Regions from separate parts of the Mycobacterium dioxanotrophicus genome, predicted to be linked through region 1. Evidence: predicted binding sites of a transcription regulator. Region 1 holds the regulator's gene; each other region holds the start of a gene.
The links. Region 1 encodes LexA, which represses DNA repair genes until DNA is damaged. Its sites were predicted from a motif close to CGAACANNTGTTCG; they were not measured.
Positions count from the first base shown of each region.

Region 1 (5,111 bases):
CCCCGAATCCGATGCGGGTGCCGCCATCTCCGCGGCCTGGGATGCCAGCGGTGGGGACGGCGGACCGCTGGGGGCGCGCAACGGCGATGTCTACGCCGCCGGCTCGGGGTTCGGGCAGAACTTCGCCACCGGAAAGATCTTCTTCACCCCCCGCGACGGGTGCGCACTACGTGACGGGCGCCATCCTCGAGAAGTACGAGGCGCTCGGCGGCCCCGCCGACAGCGATCTCGGATTCCCCACCATCGACGAAGGTGCCGGACGTGCGCCGGACAGCCGCAATTCGACCTTCAGCGCATCCGACAAACCGGTCATCTTCTGGACCCCGACGACCGGGGCGCACGTAGTTCGCGGCGCGATCAACGCGGGGTGGGACAAGCTCGGCGGATCCGCAGGGGTGCTGGGCGTGCCCTCCGAGGACGAGGCCTACCGCGGCGACGTCGTCTCGCAGAAGTTCACCGGCGGTGAGCTGTCCTGGAACCCCAAGACCAAGGAGTTCACCACCGATCCACCGGATCTGGCAGGCCAACTCAGCGGTCTGACCGTTGCCGACGACCCGACCACCGCCATCAGCGCGGCGCACCGCGCCGAAGGCGGCGATATGGGGCCGCTGGGCGCCAAGGACGGTGACCAGTACCCGATCGGTGCCGACGGCGTCGGGCAGAAGTACGCGCACGGCGCGATCTTCTACACCCCCGCCACCGGGGCGGCCGCGATCAGTGGCCAGCTGCTGGAGAAATACCAGAGTGTCGGCGGCCCCGAGGGTGATCTGGGCTTTCCCACCAGCAGCGAAGCCGACGGTGGGTTCGCGCAGAACAGTCGGACCGTGAGCTTCGCGGCGTCCGACAAGCCCGTCATCTTCTTGACCCCCGACTACGGCGCCGTGATCGTGCGCGGTGCCATGAACGCGGCGTGGCAGAAGCTCGGCGCTGGCCACGGTGATCTCGGCGCGCCGATGTCGGATCAGACCGAGAACGGCAGCGTGATCACGCAGAAGTTCAGCGGGGGAGCGATCTCCTGGGACCGTTCGGACAACACCTTCACCACAGAGCCGCCGAACCTGGCGTCGTCGCTGGCCGGCCTGGAGATCCCCGGGCTGGACGCCAATCAGCCTCACGGGACTCCGCAGGCGTCGCCGTCGGAGCCGAGCAAGCCGTTCGCCTGGCACTGGAACTGGTGGTGGCTGCTCGCGGTGATCCCGGTCGTCTTGCTGGCCGGCCTGATCGTCGGCGCCGCACTGTGGCACCGGCGTCGCGGTCGGGGCGACGACGACTTCGACCACGACGGATTCGAGGACGACGACCACTACGGCTCCGACTACGACGATGCCCGCTATGACGACGGGCACGACGATGACGACGCGCCGCACGATGAAGGCCACTACGACCAGGTCGGTTACCAGCAGGGCCGCTATCAGGCGCACGACTACGACGAGGCCCAGGCACCGACGCAGCATGTCGACGAGTCGAATCCGTTCGAACCGGCCGGGTACGGGGCAGCCGAGGCGGGCACGGCGCGGTTCGCAGGGTCTTACGAGTCCGCAACGCCGGCCGCGGCATACACCCCGGCAGCCTCGCCGTACGACGACCCGACCGACATCGCGATGCCCGTGAGCCAGTGGGCTTCCCCCGGCGGGGTGGACCCCATCGGTGACGTCGATGATGACGAACCGCCGGAAGAGGCCGTCGAGCTGCTCAGCGGCCACGACGATGACGAGGACGACCTCGACGAGCAGGACGACACCGATGCCGCCGATGCCGCCGCCGACGTCGCCGAGGAGCCGCGCGAGCACACCGCGACGCCGGTGGATCCCGACTTCGACTCCGACAACGTCGACACCGCGCCGACGCCCATCCCGACGCTGATACCGCGGATCGATCCTGACGCAGAGACCCACAGTGGGCGGCACGCGGCGATCGAACTGGACGAGCCGGTGGCCAGCGCCACGGCGCTGCACCTGCCGCTGGACGATCCTCAGCGGGCACCGCAGGGTTACCCCATCAAGGCGGACACCAAGTCGGGCATGTACTGGTCACCCGACAGTCGTCAATACGACGATGCGGTTGCCGAGATCTGGTTCGCCAGCGAGGAGTTCGCCCGGACGAATGGATTCGTCCGGGCCGAGTGAGACGCGCCTCGAACGGGGTCTAGATCTTGCGGATGACGGTGACGACCTTGCCGAGCACGGCGGCGTCGTTGCCGGGGATCGGGTCGTAGGCCGGATTGTGCGGCATGAGCCATACCTGGCCGCGGGTCCGCTTGAACGTCTTGACCGTCGCTTCGCCGTCGATCATCGCCGCCACGATGTCGCCGTTGTCGGCGACGTTCTGCTGCCGCACGACCACCCAGTCGCCGTCGCAGATCGCGGCATCGACCATGGAGTCGCCGACCACCTTGAGCAAGAACAGCGAGCCTTCGCCCACAAGCTCGCGCGGCAGCGGGAAGACATCCTCGACCGCCTGCTCGGCGAGGATCGGGCCGCCCGCGGCGATACGACCGAGCACAGGGACGAAAGTGGGCTCGGGCAGCGCATCGGACCCGGCCACGTCGGTGGTCACCACCGGCGTCACCACGGGATCGTCGGCTGCCCGCACATCGACCGCACGCGGCCGGTTGGGGTCACGCCGTAGGTAGCCCTTGCGCTCGAGCGTGCGCAATTGATGCGCGACCGACGACGTCGAGGTCAGGCCGACCGCGTCGCCGATCTCACGGATGCTCGGCGGGTAGCCGCGACTGGTGACCGACGCCCGGATCACCTCGAGGATGGTCCGCTGCCGTTCGGTGAGGCTGCTGTCGGGACTGCGGCGCCGACTGGTGCCGTCGGTGTCGGCCGGGGTGTCGCCGCGCACGTGAGGAGCAGAAGTGTCGGTGCTCTCGTCGCTCATGGCGCCGAATCTAGTCGCTGTACGCGCAATGATCAAACATGTGTTCGAGGCGTGTCGTCCCCGGGCGACCCCAGGGCCGGGCCGGGGTGCGGATGTCAATCGCCTCAACCGAACTTGTCGGTACCCCGGTCTATCTTTTGGCAACAGTTCGATCACACGTTCTATCGTTCGAACACCTGATCGATTATATTCGAACACAGAAGCGAACGCCCGGACTTGAAAGGCAGTCAGATGGCCATCCTCCACATTCCCGCCGAGACCCGCGCAGCTGTGTTGGCGAGCCGGCCCGCTCCGCTGCCCCAGCGTGATGCCCGTCCCGTTCGCAGGCCTCGGTCGGTGGGCCGGCCAGCTCCGATGCGTCCTGGTGGGGCGGCCCTGCGGTACCGGGGTACCGGGGTGCTGATGTCACGGGCGTCGCATCGCCGCAAGCCCATCACGCCCGTGACCACAGTCCTGTTGGCGCTGGTGGCCGCCGGGATCACCGTATGGCTGGGCCTGGTGGCGCAGATGGGCGGTGTGGTCGGGACCGCCGCACCGACACCCGACGAGTTGGCCGTCGTGCAGGTGCGCAGCGGTGAGTCCCTGCAGCAGGTGGCCCGGCGGGTGGCTCCCGATGCACCGGTCGCCGAGGTCGTGCAGCAGATCCGCGATCTGAACCAGCTCAAGTCCGTCGCCGTGGATGCGGGTCAGACGCTGATCGCACCTGTCGGCTGACCGTGCCATGAGCGGCGAAACGGCTTGGTGTGCAACGGCACTCGCCGGATGTCCGGCGAAGTACGTGCCATTGGACCCGGCGTGGGCAGTACCGCCGGCGGCGCAGGTAGGCTCAAGGGCGCTCGAACTTGTGGTCTGGCGGAATGACGAAGGAGCGGTGATGCACTGTCCCTTCTGCCGTCATCCCGATTCGCGGGTGGTCGATTCGCGAGAAACCGACGAGGGGCAGGCCATTCGGCGTCGGCGTTCGTGCCCCGAATGCGGCCGCCGATTCACCACGGTAGAGACTGCCGTGCTGGCGGTCGTCAAACGCAGTGGCGTCACGGAGCCGTTCAGCCGGGAGAAGGTCGTGCGGGGCGTGCGGCGCGCCTGCCAGGGCAGGCAGGTCGACGACGACGCGCTGAACCTGCTGGCACAGAAGGTCGAGGATGCGGTGCGGGGCCTCGGCACACCGGAGATCCCCAGCCATGAGGTGGGCCTGGCAATCCTCGGGCCGTTGCGCGAACTCGACGAGGTCGCCTATCTGCGGTTCGCCTCGGTGTACCGGTCGTTCACGTCGGCCGATGATTTCGAGCGGGAGATCGAGGCGCTGCGCGCCCATCGGTCTGGCTGACCGGGTCGCTAGTTGTACTGACCTGAGAGGTTAGGCACGCGGCTGGCAGGTGGTTGACCCTTGAGTGCTGTGTGGCCGCGGTGGTGATTGTAGTTGTGTAGCCATCGCGGGTACTCGGCGCAGCGGTCGGTGTCGCTGGTGTAGAGCCGGGCGTAGGCCCATTCGTCGGCCAGGGTGCGGTGGAAACGTTCCACTTTGCCATTGGTTTGTGGCCGGTAGGGGCGGGTGCGCCGGTGCTCGATGTCACCCAGGGCATCGCGAAATTTGTGCGACCGATAGCAGGACCCGTTGTCGGTCAACACTTTCCGCACCGTAAAGCCGCAATGATTGAACCAGGCGTTGGCCCGCAGCCAGAACGCTGCGGCCGTCTCTTTGCGTTCGTCTGCCAGTAGTTCGGAGTAGGCCAGCCGTGAGTGCGCATCGATGGCGGTGTGCAAGAAGTGATACCCCCGCACCGGATTGCCGTACTTGCTGGTCTGCCCTGAACTCTTGTCGGCCTGCCTGTTGCGGCCACCGATAGGTTTTCCCAACATCCGCCAGCCGCCTCCGTCCGGGATCTTGCCCAGCTTCTTGACATCGACATGCACGAGATCGCCGCAGGCCGCGGATTCCATCCGGCGGATGACCCGCCCGGTCGGGCGGTCGAGCCAGCGCAGTTTGGCCAGGCCGTACCGGGTCAGCACGCGGTGCACCGTCGAGGGATGCAACCTCAGCAGATAACCGATACGCGCAGGCCCCAACGCCGGATGACCCGGACTTTGATGATGCGCCGCTCAGTTCGGGTGGGTGTTCTCTTGGGGCTGTGGTGAGGCCGTGAGCTGCGATCAGCCATGCCGGCATCACCGAGTTCGCGGTACCGCCCGGCCCAGCGAGCTGCGGTGCTCACCGAGACCTGGAACCG
Region 1 covers NZ_CP020809.1:4,526,762-4,531,872, reverse strand. Annotated here, with positions in the region: partial or broken gene BTO20_RS22050 (LGFP repeat-containing protein) at 1-2,126, shown strand, start outside; gene lexA (transcriptional repressor LexA) at 2,146-2,883, opposite strand; gene BTO20_RS22040 (LysM peptidoglycan-binding domain-containing protein) at 3,115-3,597, shown strand; gene nrdR (transcriptional regulator NrdR) at 3,758-4,210, shown strand; partial or broken gene BTO20_RS22030 (IS481 family transposase) at 4,219-5,111, opposite strand, start outside.

Region 2 (5,111 bases), 490 kb from region 1:
ATGCTGCGGGGCACCACGACCAAGTGGTCGGCGGCCATCAACCGTTCGTCGGCGGCGGCGAACCTCGAGTTGTCCACCAACACGGCGGTGATGGCGATCGGTGGCTTCACCGGTAGCGATCCGGTGCCGACGCTGGAACAGTTCCAGGCCTATGTCGCCGGTCGGCAGATCACCTACTACATCCTCCCGGAGTCCAAGGACCACGGCGGAGGCTTCTTCGGCAACAATTCGCACACCGACATCACCGACTGGGTCAAGGCGAACTTCACCTCGACCAAGGTGGGTTCGGACACGGTCTTCGACCTGAGCGCCCCGCTGAAGAAGCAGTAGCGGCGCGGCACTGTGGCGATCAACGGTGCCATGCTCGCGTCGGGTGCGTCGTCGACGCACAACGGCCCGTCCGCTCGGACCCGGGCGTCCGCCCACGTAGAATGGGCAGCCGGAGTTTCACCAGAAAGAGGGCGTACCTGCATGAGCGGCCATTCCAAGTGGGCCACCACAAAGCACCAGAAGGCCGTCAAAGACGCGCGCCGTGGTAAAGAATTCGCCAAGTTGATCAAGAACATCGAGGTGGCTGCGCGCACCGGCGGCGGTGACCCGGGCGGTAACCCCACGCTGTACGACGCCATCCAGAAGGCCAAGAAGACCTCGGTGCCCAACGACAACATCGAGCGGGCCCGCAAGCGTGGGGCCGGTGAAGAAGCCGGTGGCGCCGACTGGCAGACCATCATGTACGAGGGTTACGGTCCCAACGGTGTCGCAGTGCTCATCGAGTGCCTGAGCGACAACCGCAACCGGGCCGCCGGTGAGGTGCGGGTCGCGATGACGCGCAACGGCGGCAACATGGCCGATCCCGGTTCGGTGTCCTACCTGTTCTCCCGCAAGGGTGTGGTGACGCTGGAGAAGAACGGCCTGACCGAGGACGACGTGCTGCTGGCTGTGCTCGAAGCCGGCGCCGAGGAGGTCAACGACCTCGGCGACGCATTCGAGATCGTCTCCGAACCCTCCGACCTGGTCGCGGTCCGCACGGCGCTGCAGGACGCCGGTATCGACTACGACTCGGCCGAGGCCAGCTTCCAGCCCTCGGTCACCGTTCCGGTCGATCTCGACGGCGCACGCAAGGTGCTCAAGCTGGTTGATGCGCTTGAAGATAGCGACGACGTCCAAGAGGTGTACACCAACATCGACATCCCCGACGATGTTGCCGCAGCCCTCGACGAGGATTAGCCGGTAGTGGGGGCGGTTCGCGATCCCCAGAATGTGAAGTGGACGGTGCGCCGGCGGTGGCTGCCATGGCGCCCACGCCGAAAGATGCCCGAAGACTGGGGCGTCGGCGACATGTCCCTGTCCGACGGCGACGACGTCATCAGCATCGTGCTGAACATCGTCGTCCTGGTGCTGTTGATTCCCGTGGTGTTGTTGGCGCTGCTGGTCGCCGCCGAGTTCCTGCTGCTGTTGCTTCTGCTGCCGCTGTGGGTGCTGGCCCGGTCACTGTTCGGCACCCCGTGGATCATCGTGGTGCGCCGCCGGCACAAGATCGTCGTCGAGGAAGCCGTGCGCGGCTGGAGCGCCACCAGCGACCGGATCGAGCAGCTCAAGGCGGCCATCGCGGCCGGGGAGGCCGGCCCGGCCGCCGCGTCGGCTGCGTAGAACCTCAGAAGCTCGTCGCGAGTGGCCAGTTATGGCGCGGATTGTGGGAAATTCCGGTCATAACTGGCCACTCGACGTCCCGCTGGCGCCGCCCTAACCGATCGCGGCGACCGCCGCGGCGATCGGTGTCTCGCCGGAGATCACCTCGAACGTCTCACCAGCCGTCCGCGGTGCGTCGAGAACAGCCCGCAACACCGCGGCCACATCGGCACGTGGGATGGTGCCGCGCCCGGTGAATTCGGCGATCCGCACGACGCCGCTGCCTGCCTCGTCGGTGAGCCCGCCGGGCCGAACGATCGTGGTCTGCAGCCGCGAGCGGGCCCGCACGTTCGCGTCGGCGTCCGCCTTGGCCCGCATATAGGCGCGGAACACCTCGTCGTAGCCGTCGTCGAGGGTCCGGTCATCGGCGGACAGCGCTGAGATCATCACGTACCGCGCGACGCCCGCGGCCTCGGCAGCGTCGGCCAGCAGGATCGCGGCATCGCGGTCGACGGTCTCCTTGCGGGCCGCGCCGCTGCCCGGCCCGGCTCCTGCCGCGAACACCACCGCGTCGGCGCCTCGTACCTGCTCGGTGACCTCGTCGACCGAGGCCTGCTCCAGGTCCAGCACGACAGCCCGGGCGCCTGCGGCCTCTAGGTCGGCGCTTTGGGCCGGGTTGCGAATCAGCCCGGTCGCCGAATCCCCGCGCTCGGTCAGCAGTCGTTCCAGGATCAGGGCGATCTTGCCGTGTCCACCGGCGATCACGACGTGCATGATGTCTCCTCCAGCCTTGGTCGGGTCGCTACCAGCATGCAACGCCGCGCCCGGGCCGGATGAGCCCGCCGGTTCTGAGCGTGTCCCTGCCGCACCCGGTCGGTGGCCCACGCTAGGCTCTCGAACAGATGTTCTGACGAAAGGGTTCGCGTGCGGGTGATGGGAGTCGATCCCGGGTTGACGCGTTGCGGGCTGTCCGTGATCGAGAACGGGAAGGGCCGGCAGGTCATCGCCTTGGATGTGGACGTCGTCCGCACCCCGGCCGACGCGCCGCTGCAGAAGCGGCTGCTCACCATCAGTGACACCGTCGAGTACTGGATGGACACCCACCGGCCCGATGTGATCGCCATCGAGCGGGTCTTCGCGCAGCAGAATGTGTCTACGGTGATGGGCACCGCCCAGGCCGGCGGCGTGATCGCGCTGGCGGCCGCGCGCCGGGACATCGACGTGCACTTTCACACACCGTCCGAGGTGAAGGCCGCGGTCACCGGAAACGGCCGGGCCGACAAGTCTCAGGTCACCGAGATGGTCACCAGAATCCTTGCACTGCAAGCCAAACCGACTCCCGCCGATGCGGCTGACGCGCTCGCGCTTGCGATCTGTCATTGCTGGCGAGCGCCGATGCTGGCGCGGATGGCCGCCGCGGAAGCGCTCGCGGCCGAACAGCGCCGCAAGTATCAGGCGAGGCTCAAGGCGGCCCGGGCATGATCGCATCGGTCCGCGGCGAGGTCATCGACATCGCTCTCGATCACGCCGTCATCGAAGCCGCGGGCGTCGGCTACAAGGTGATGGCCACCCCGACCACCTTGGCGAACCTGCGTCGGGGCACCGAGGCCCGGTTGATCACCGCGATGATCGTGCGCGAAGACTCCATGACGCTCTACGGGTTCGCCGACGGGGACGCGCGGGACCTTTTCCTGACGCTGCTCGGCGTGTCCGGCGTCGGTCCGAAGATCGCGCTCGCGACGCTGGCGGTATATGACCCGCAGGCGCTGCGTCAGGCTCTGGCCGACGGCGACGTGACCGCGTTGACGCGGGTGCCGGGTATCGGCAAACGCGGCGCCGAGCGGATGGTGTTGGAGCTGCGCGACAAGATAGGGGCGGTGACTGCCGGCGCCACGGGCGGGGTGGGCGGCCACGCTGTCCGCGGTCCTGTGGTGGAAGCCCTTGTCGGCCTTGGTTTTCCGGCCAAGCAAGCCGAAGACGCGACCGACAAGGTGTTGGCCAACGATCCCGAGGCCACCACGTCCACCGCGTTGCGATCGGCGCTGTCGATGCTCGGTAAGAAGTAATCATGGGTCGGTTCGACGACGCCGAGGAGCCCGACGACCGCGAGGTGACGCCGGCGCTGACCGTAGGCGAAGGCGATATCGACGCCAGCCTGCGACCCCGTTCGCTCGGTGAGTTCATCGGTCAGCCGCGGGTGCGGGAGCAGTTGCAGCTGGTGCTCGAAGGAGCCAAGAACCGCGGCGGCACACCGGATCACATCCTGCTGTCCGGGCCGCCGGGCCTGGGCAAGACGTCGTTGGCCATGATCATCGCCGCGGAGCTGGGCTCATCGCTGCGTCTCACGTCGGGTCCTGCGCTGGAACGGGCGGGGGACCTGGCGGCCATGCTGTCCAACCTCGTCGAGCACGATGTGTTGTTCATCGACGAGATCCACCGCATCGCCCGCCCCGCCGAAGAGATGCTGTACCTGGCGATGGAGGACTTCCGCGTCGACGTCGTCGTGGGCAAAGGTCCTGGGGCCACGTCCATTCCGCTGGAGGTCGCGCCGTTCACCCTGGTCGGTGCGACCACCCGGTCCGGCGCTTTGACCGGACCGCTGCGGGACCGGTTCGGGTTCACCGCGCACATGGATTTCTACGAGCCGGTGGAGTTGGAACGCGTGCTGGCCCGCTCGGCAGGCATCCTCGGCATCAGTCTCGGCGCCGATGCCGGGGCGGAGATCGCGATGCGTTCCCGGGGCACGCCGCGCATCGCCAACCGGCTGCTGCGCCGGGTCCGCGACTACGCCGAGGTGCGCGCCGACGGCAACATCACCCGGGACATCGCCAAGGCCGCACTGGAGGTCTACGACGTCGACGAACTGGGTCTGGACCGGCTGGACCGGGCCGTCCTGTCCGCGCTGACGCGGAGTTTCGGCGGTGGGCCGGTGGGGGTTTCCACGTTGGCGGTGGCAGTCGGGGAGGAGGCCACCACTGTCGAGGAGGTGTGCGAACCGTTCCTGGTCCGCGCGGGGATGGTGGCGCGCACCCCGCGGGGTCGGGTGGCAACCCCACTGGCCTGGACTCACCTCGGCATGCAACCGCCGATAACGGGTCTGGGCCAGGCCGGGCTGTTTGAATAGTCGTCATGGTCTTCGCCGGTTTGGTTTTCGCCGCCCTCGCCGCGGTTCTGCATGTGTACATCTTCGTGATGGAGTCGCTCACCTGGACCTCGCCGCGCACCCGCGCGACCTTCGGTACCACCGCCGAAACCGCGGAAATCACCAAGGAGTTGGCGTTCAACCAGGGCTTCTACAACCTGTTCCTGGCCATCGTGACGGGCATCGGCATCCTGGGAATCGCATTGGGGCACAACGCTGTCGGTGTCGCCCTGGTGTTGGCCGGGGCCGGCTCCATGCTGGCCGCGGCGCTGGTTCTGCTCACCACCTCACCGGACAAGGCCCGTGCCGCCATCACGCAAGGCGTTTTCCCGCTGATCGC
Region 2 covers NZ_CP020809.1:4,038,217-4,043,327, reverse strand. Annotated here, with positions in the region: gene BTO20_RS19405 (ArnT family glycosyltransferase) at 1-330, shown strand, start outside; gene BTO20_RS19400 (YebC/PmpR family DNA-binding transcriptional regulator) at 472-1,227, shown strand; gene BTO20_RS19395 (hypothetical protein) at 1,312-1,650, shown strand; gene BTO20_RS19390 (NAD(P)H-binding protein) at 1,744-2,403, opposite strand; gene ruvC (crossover junction endodeoxyribonuclease RuvC) at 2,554-3,111, shown strand; gene ruvA (Holliday junction branch migration protein RuvA) at 3,108-3,695, shown strand; gene ruvB (Holliday junction branch migration DNA helicase RuvB) at 3,698-4,753, shown strand; gene BTO20_RS19370 (DUF1304 domain-containing protein) at 4,759-5,111, shown strand, end outside.
Region 2: a site for LexA is predicted at 2,525-2,538, ahead of ruvC (crossover junction endodeoxyribonuclease RuvC). Genes of this name have one in related genera too.

Region 3 (5,111 bases), 840 kb from region 1:
CGGCACCCCAGAAGTCACGGAAGTAGTAGTGGGCCGAATGCTCGCCGCCGAAGATCGCGCCCGTGTCGGCCATCAGGGCCTTGATGTAGGAATGCCCGACCCGCGAGCGCACAGGTGTGCCGCCGCGTTCGACGACCAGTTCCGGCACCGCCCGCGAGGTGATCAGGTTGTGGATGATGGTCGCGCCGATCTCGCGGCCGAGTTCGCGTCCCGCGACCAGTGCGGTCACGGCCGACGGCGAGACCGGACGGCCGAGTTCGTCGACGACGAAACACCGGTCGGCGTCGCCGTCGAAGGCCAGGCCGATGTCGGCCCCCGTCGCCAGCACATGGGCCTGCAGGTCCACCAGGTTCGCCGGGTCCAGCGGGTTGGCCTCATGGTTCGGGAAGGTGCCGTCCAGCTCGAAGTAGAGCGGCAGCACGGTGGCTCCGGTGATCGGGCCGAGCACCGCAGGGGTGGTGTGCCCGGCCATGCCGTTGCCCGCGTCGACCGCGATGCGCAGCGGCCGCAGCCCGCTCAGATCCACCAGCGAGCGCAGGAACTCGCCGTACTCGACGAGCACGTCACGATCGGTGATGGTGCCTGCCGCGCCATCAAATGCGGGCACCCCGGCGATCACCTCGTCGGAGATGGTTCCGAGCCCGGTGTCCTTGCCGACGGGCTTGGCCCCGGCCCGGCACAGTTTGATGCCGTTGTAGGCGGCCGGATTGTGGCTGGCGGTGAACATCGCTCCCGGGCAGTCCAGCAGACCGGAGGCGAAGTAGAGCTGATCGGTGGAGGCCAGCCCGATCCGGACGACGTCAAGCCCCTGCCCGCGCACACCCTCGGCAAACGCCGCGACCAGTGCAGGCGAGCTCGACCGCATGTCGTGTCCGATGACGACCTGGGACGCGCCCTCACCGCGAACGAGACGGGCGAAGGCCCCGCCCACCTCGGCGACGAGGTGCTCGTCGAGCTCCGAGCCGACCAAACCACGTACGTCATACGCCTTGATGACACGCTGAACAGCAGCAGCTGGCCGAGACATTAGGAACTCCTTGCAAACGGGATCGTTGGCGCCAGCCTAACCGCCGTAAGACGACCACACGGGCACTAGCTTGAGCCCACCACGCTGCCTTAACAGTTGTCTAATCGTCGAGGTCAGGCAACACCCGTAGATGACCCCGGCGTCTGCCGTTCTGTTCGGGCCGACGCACGGCCGGTGCCATCACCGCACCGCCGGTTACCCCGGGGGTGGGATCGGAAAAACCGGCCGTCACCCCACCGCGCATCGCGGCGCCGTCGTGGCCCTCGCGTACCGCGTCGGCGAGCGCCACCAGATCGTCTTCATCGGGATGCGTCGGCAGCGGCCCGGCGTGGCGTACCAACTCCCAGCCGCGCGGTGCGGTGATCCGGCTGGCATGCCCTACGCACAGGTCCCACGAATGCGGTTCGGAGACCGTGGCGAGCGGTCCGACGACGGCTGTCGAGTCGGAGTAGACGAAGGTCAGCGTCGCCACGGCATAATGCGGGCACCCGGGCCGGCAGCAGCGACGGGGAACATTCACGCACCAGAGATTATCTTGGACGGTCGCTGGACGCGTTCGGACACGCGCAGCCGCCGAGCGGCCGATCTCGAACCGTTACGATCTCCTGCGTGGCTCAGCGGAACCTTTGGCGATCGCGTCGCGGTCGCGATGTCCGCGGGCCGCTGCTTCCCCGATCCGTTCCCGGCTGGCGCAGCCGCGCCGAACGGTTCGACATGGCAGTGCTGGAGGCCTATGAGCCGATCGAGCGGCGGTGGGCTTCTCGGGTCAGTGTGCTCGACGTCGCTGTCGACGAGATACCCCGGATGTCACCGCGGGATCCCGAGACGGTGCAGTGGCCACCGGAAGTCATCGCGGATGGTCCGATCGCGTTGGCCCGGTTGATACCGGCGGGGGTAGATGTCCGGGGAAATACCACCCGGGCCCGAATTGTGTTGTTTCGCAAGCCGATCGAGCGTCGGGCGAAGAGTGCCGACGACCTCGCGGAGCTGTTGCATGAAATCCTGGTGGCTCAGGTGGCCACCTATCTGGGGGTAGAACCGTCGGTCATCGATCCGACGATCGATGACGACTGAGTGTCGCCGGCGGTAGCAGAGCAACCGCACCGGACCCTCACGCGAAGCGCCTCAGAACGCCACGAGCGCTTCGCAAAGCGGCTCAGAGTGCATTCTGAAGCGCTTCGCGCAGAGCTTCAGATAATGCCGCGCTTGAGCCGACGACGCTCACGCTCCGACAGCCCGCCCCAGATCCCGAAGCGTTCGTCATGCGCCAGCGCATAATCGAGGCACGCATCCTTGACTTCGCAGCCCTGGCAGATGCGTTTGGCCTCACGGGTAGACCCGCCCTTTTCCGGGAAGAATGCCTCAGGATCGGTCTGCGCGCACAATGCGCGTTCCTGCCATTGGTCATCTTCAGTTGCCGGATCAACATCAATTTGATCGGGAACCAAACTCAGTTGAGGACGTCCGGTCGCCCCCATCGGTGTCGGCCCGGTGTTGATGTGCGGTGCGTTGTCTACCGAGCCGAGCAGCCGGTTGTCAAACCGGACAACACGATCGAAATCGCCGCTCTCATAAGACATCTCCCCCGCCTCCTCACTCGGTCTCGTAGATCCACAGTGGAGCCCCACTATTGTGATATAGGCCATTTCATTCGAACATTTGATCGAATCTCGGTTTGCAACACCGGAATCAGTCGCTAACCGGGAAATGACACTGCTGTGATTACACACGTGTTAGCTGCCAGGGTCAAGCGGATCGGCGGGAATTCATACCATCCCGTGATATCAATTCGGCGCGTCGCAACATCGGCGTGTCCTGGTCGTGACGACGTCGTTTCCATGCGAGACCCCTGTGCGCCTAATGTCGACCGTTGTGAAGATCACCGTTTTGGTCGGCGGCGTCGGCGGCGCTCGGTTTTTGCTGGGCGTCCAGAAACTGTTGCGACTCGGCGCCTTTGCCGACGGCTCTGGCAACCAGACACAGGAGCATGAACTCACCGCGATCGTCAATGTGGGCGACGACGCGTGGATGTATGGCGTGCGGATCTGCCCCGACCTCGACACGTGTATGTACACGCTCGGAGGCGGCATCGACCCCGAGCGCGGCTGGGGGCATCGTAACGAAACCTGGCACGCCAAGGAGGAACTCGCCGCTTATGGCGTGCAGCCCGACTGGTTCGGCCTGGGCGACCGCGACCTCGCCACCCACTTGGTCCGCAGCCAGATGCTGCGGGCCGGCTACCCGTTGTCGCAGGTCACAGAGGCGTTGTGCAAGCGTTGGGCACCCGGTGCTCGACTGCTGCCCGCCAGCGACGACCGCTGCGAGACGCATGTGGTGATCACCGACCCGGGCCCCGGCGAACACGAGGGCGAGCGGCGCGCGATCCACTTCCAGGAGTGGTGGGTGCGCTACCGCGCTCAGGTGCCCTCACACAGCTTCGCGTACGTCGGCGCCGAACAAGCTACCGCCGCACCGGGTGTCGCCGAGGCCATCGCCGAGGCCGACGCGGTGTTGCTGGCACCGTCGAACCCCGTCGTGAGCATCGGATCGATCCTGCAGATCGGCGGCATCCGCGGCGCACTTCGCTCCACCGCGGCGCCGGTCATCGGCTACTCTCCCATCGTGGCGGGAAAACCGTTGCGTGGCATGGCAGATGAGTGCCTGTCGATCATCGGGGTGGAGTCCACCTCCGAAGCCGTCGGTCGCCATTTCGGGGCCCGATCGGCCACCGGCCTGCTGGACGGCTGGTTGGTGGACACCGGTGACCACGCCGACATCGAGGGCGTCGCTGTGCGCGCAGTGCCGCTGTTGATGACCGATCCTGCGACCACCGCCGAAATGGTGCGTGCCGGCCTCGATCTCGCGGGGGTTCGGCTGTGAGGACCGAGCACGGTTCTGCCGACCGGGTGGAGATCCTGCCGGTGCCGGGCCTGCCCGAGTTCCGGCCCGGGGACGACCTGGTGGGTGCACTCGCCACCGCGGCACCCTGGTTGCGGGACGGCGACGTGCTGGTGGTCACCAGCAAGGTCGTGTCCAAGTGCGAGGGCCGCATCGTCGACGCGCCTGCCGATCCCGATGAGCGGGATACCCTGCGGCGCAAGTTGATCGACAGCGAGGCGGTGCGGGTGCTGGCCCGCAAGGGCCGGACCTTGATCACCGAGAACGCCATCGGGCTGGTCCAGGCCGCCGCCGGGGTCGACGGTTCCAACGTCGGGTCCACCGAGCTGGCCCTGCTGCCCGTCGACCCGGACGGTAGCGCCGCGGCACTGCGCGACGGCCTACGTGACCGACTCGGCGTCACCGTGGCAGTGGTGATCACCGACACCATGGGCCGCGCCTGGCGCAACGGCCAGACCGATTTCGCCATCGGCGCATCGGGATTGACGGTGCTGCACGGTTACGCCGGGGCGATGGACCGGCACGGCAACGAACTCGTCGTCACCGAGGTGGCGGTGGCCGACGAAATCGCGGCCGCCGCCGATCTGGTGAAGGGCAAGCTGACCGCGATCCCGGTGGCCGTGGTTCGTGGGCTGGGACTGCCCGATGACGGATCCACCGCGCGCACCCTGCTGCGCTCCGGCGAGGACGATCTGTTCTGGCTGGGCACTGCCGAGTCGATCGACTTGGGACGCAAGCAGGCTCAACTGCTGCGCCGATCGGTGCGCCGGTTCTCGACCGAACCCGTGCCCGCCGAACTCATCGAAGCCGCAGTCGGCGAGGCGCTGACCGCGCCGGCCCCACACCACACCCGCCCGGTCCGGTTCGTCTGGGTCCGCGACCGGGACACGCGCGCGCGGCTGCTCGATCGGATGAAAGACCAGTGGCGTGCTGACCTCACCGGCGACGGCAGGTCCGCCGAATCCGTCGAACGCCGCGTCGCCCGCGGCGACATCCTCTACGCCGCACCGGAACTGGTGATCCCCTTCATGGTGCCCGACGGTGCGCACAGCTACCCCGACGCCGCTCGCACCGCGGCAGAGCACACCATGTTCACCGTGGCCGTAGGCGCCGCCGTACAGGCTCTGCTGGTCGCGCTGGCCGTGCGCGACGTGGGTAGCTGCTGGATCGGTTCGACGATCTTCGC
Region 3 covers NZ_CP020809.1:5,366,376-5,371,486, forward strand. Annotated here, with positions in the region: gene BTO20_RS26110 (phosphomannomutase/phosphoglucomutase) at 1-1,027, opposite strand, end outside; gene BTO20_RS26115 (DUF3499 domain-containing protein) at 1,128-1,547, opposite strand; gene BTO20_RS26120 (metallopeptidase family protein) at 1,637-2,101, shown strand; gene BTO20_RS26125 (WhiB family transcriptional regulator) at 2,218-2,607, opposite strand; gene cofD (2-phospho-L-lactate transferase) at 2,900-3,907, shown strand; gene BTO20_RS26135 (coenzyme F420-0:L-glutamate ligase) at 3,904-5,111, shown strand, end outside.
Region 3: a site for LexA is predicted at 2,680-2,693, ahead of cofD (2-phospho-L-lactate transferase). Genes of this name have one in related genera too.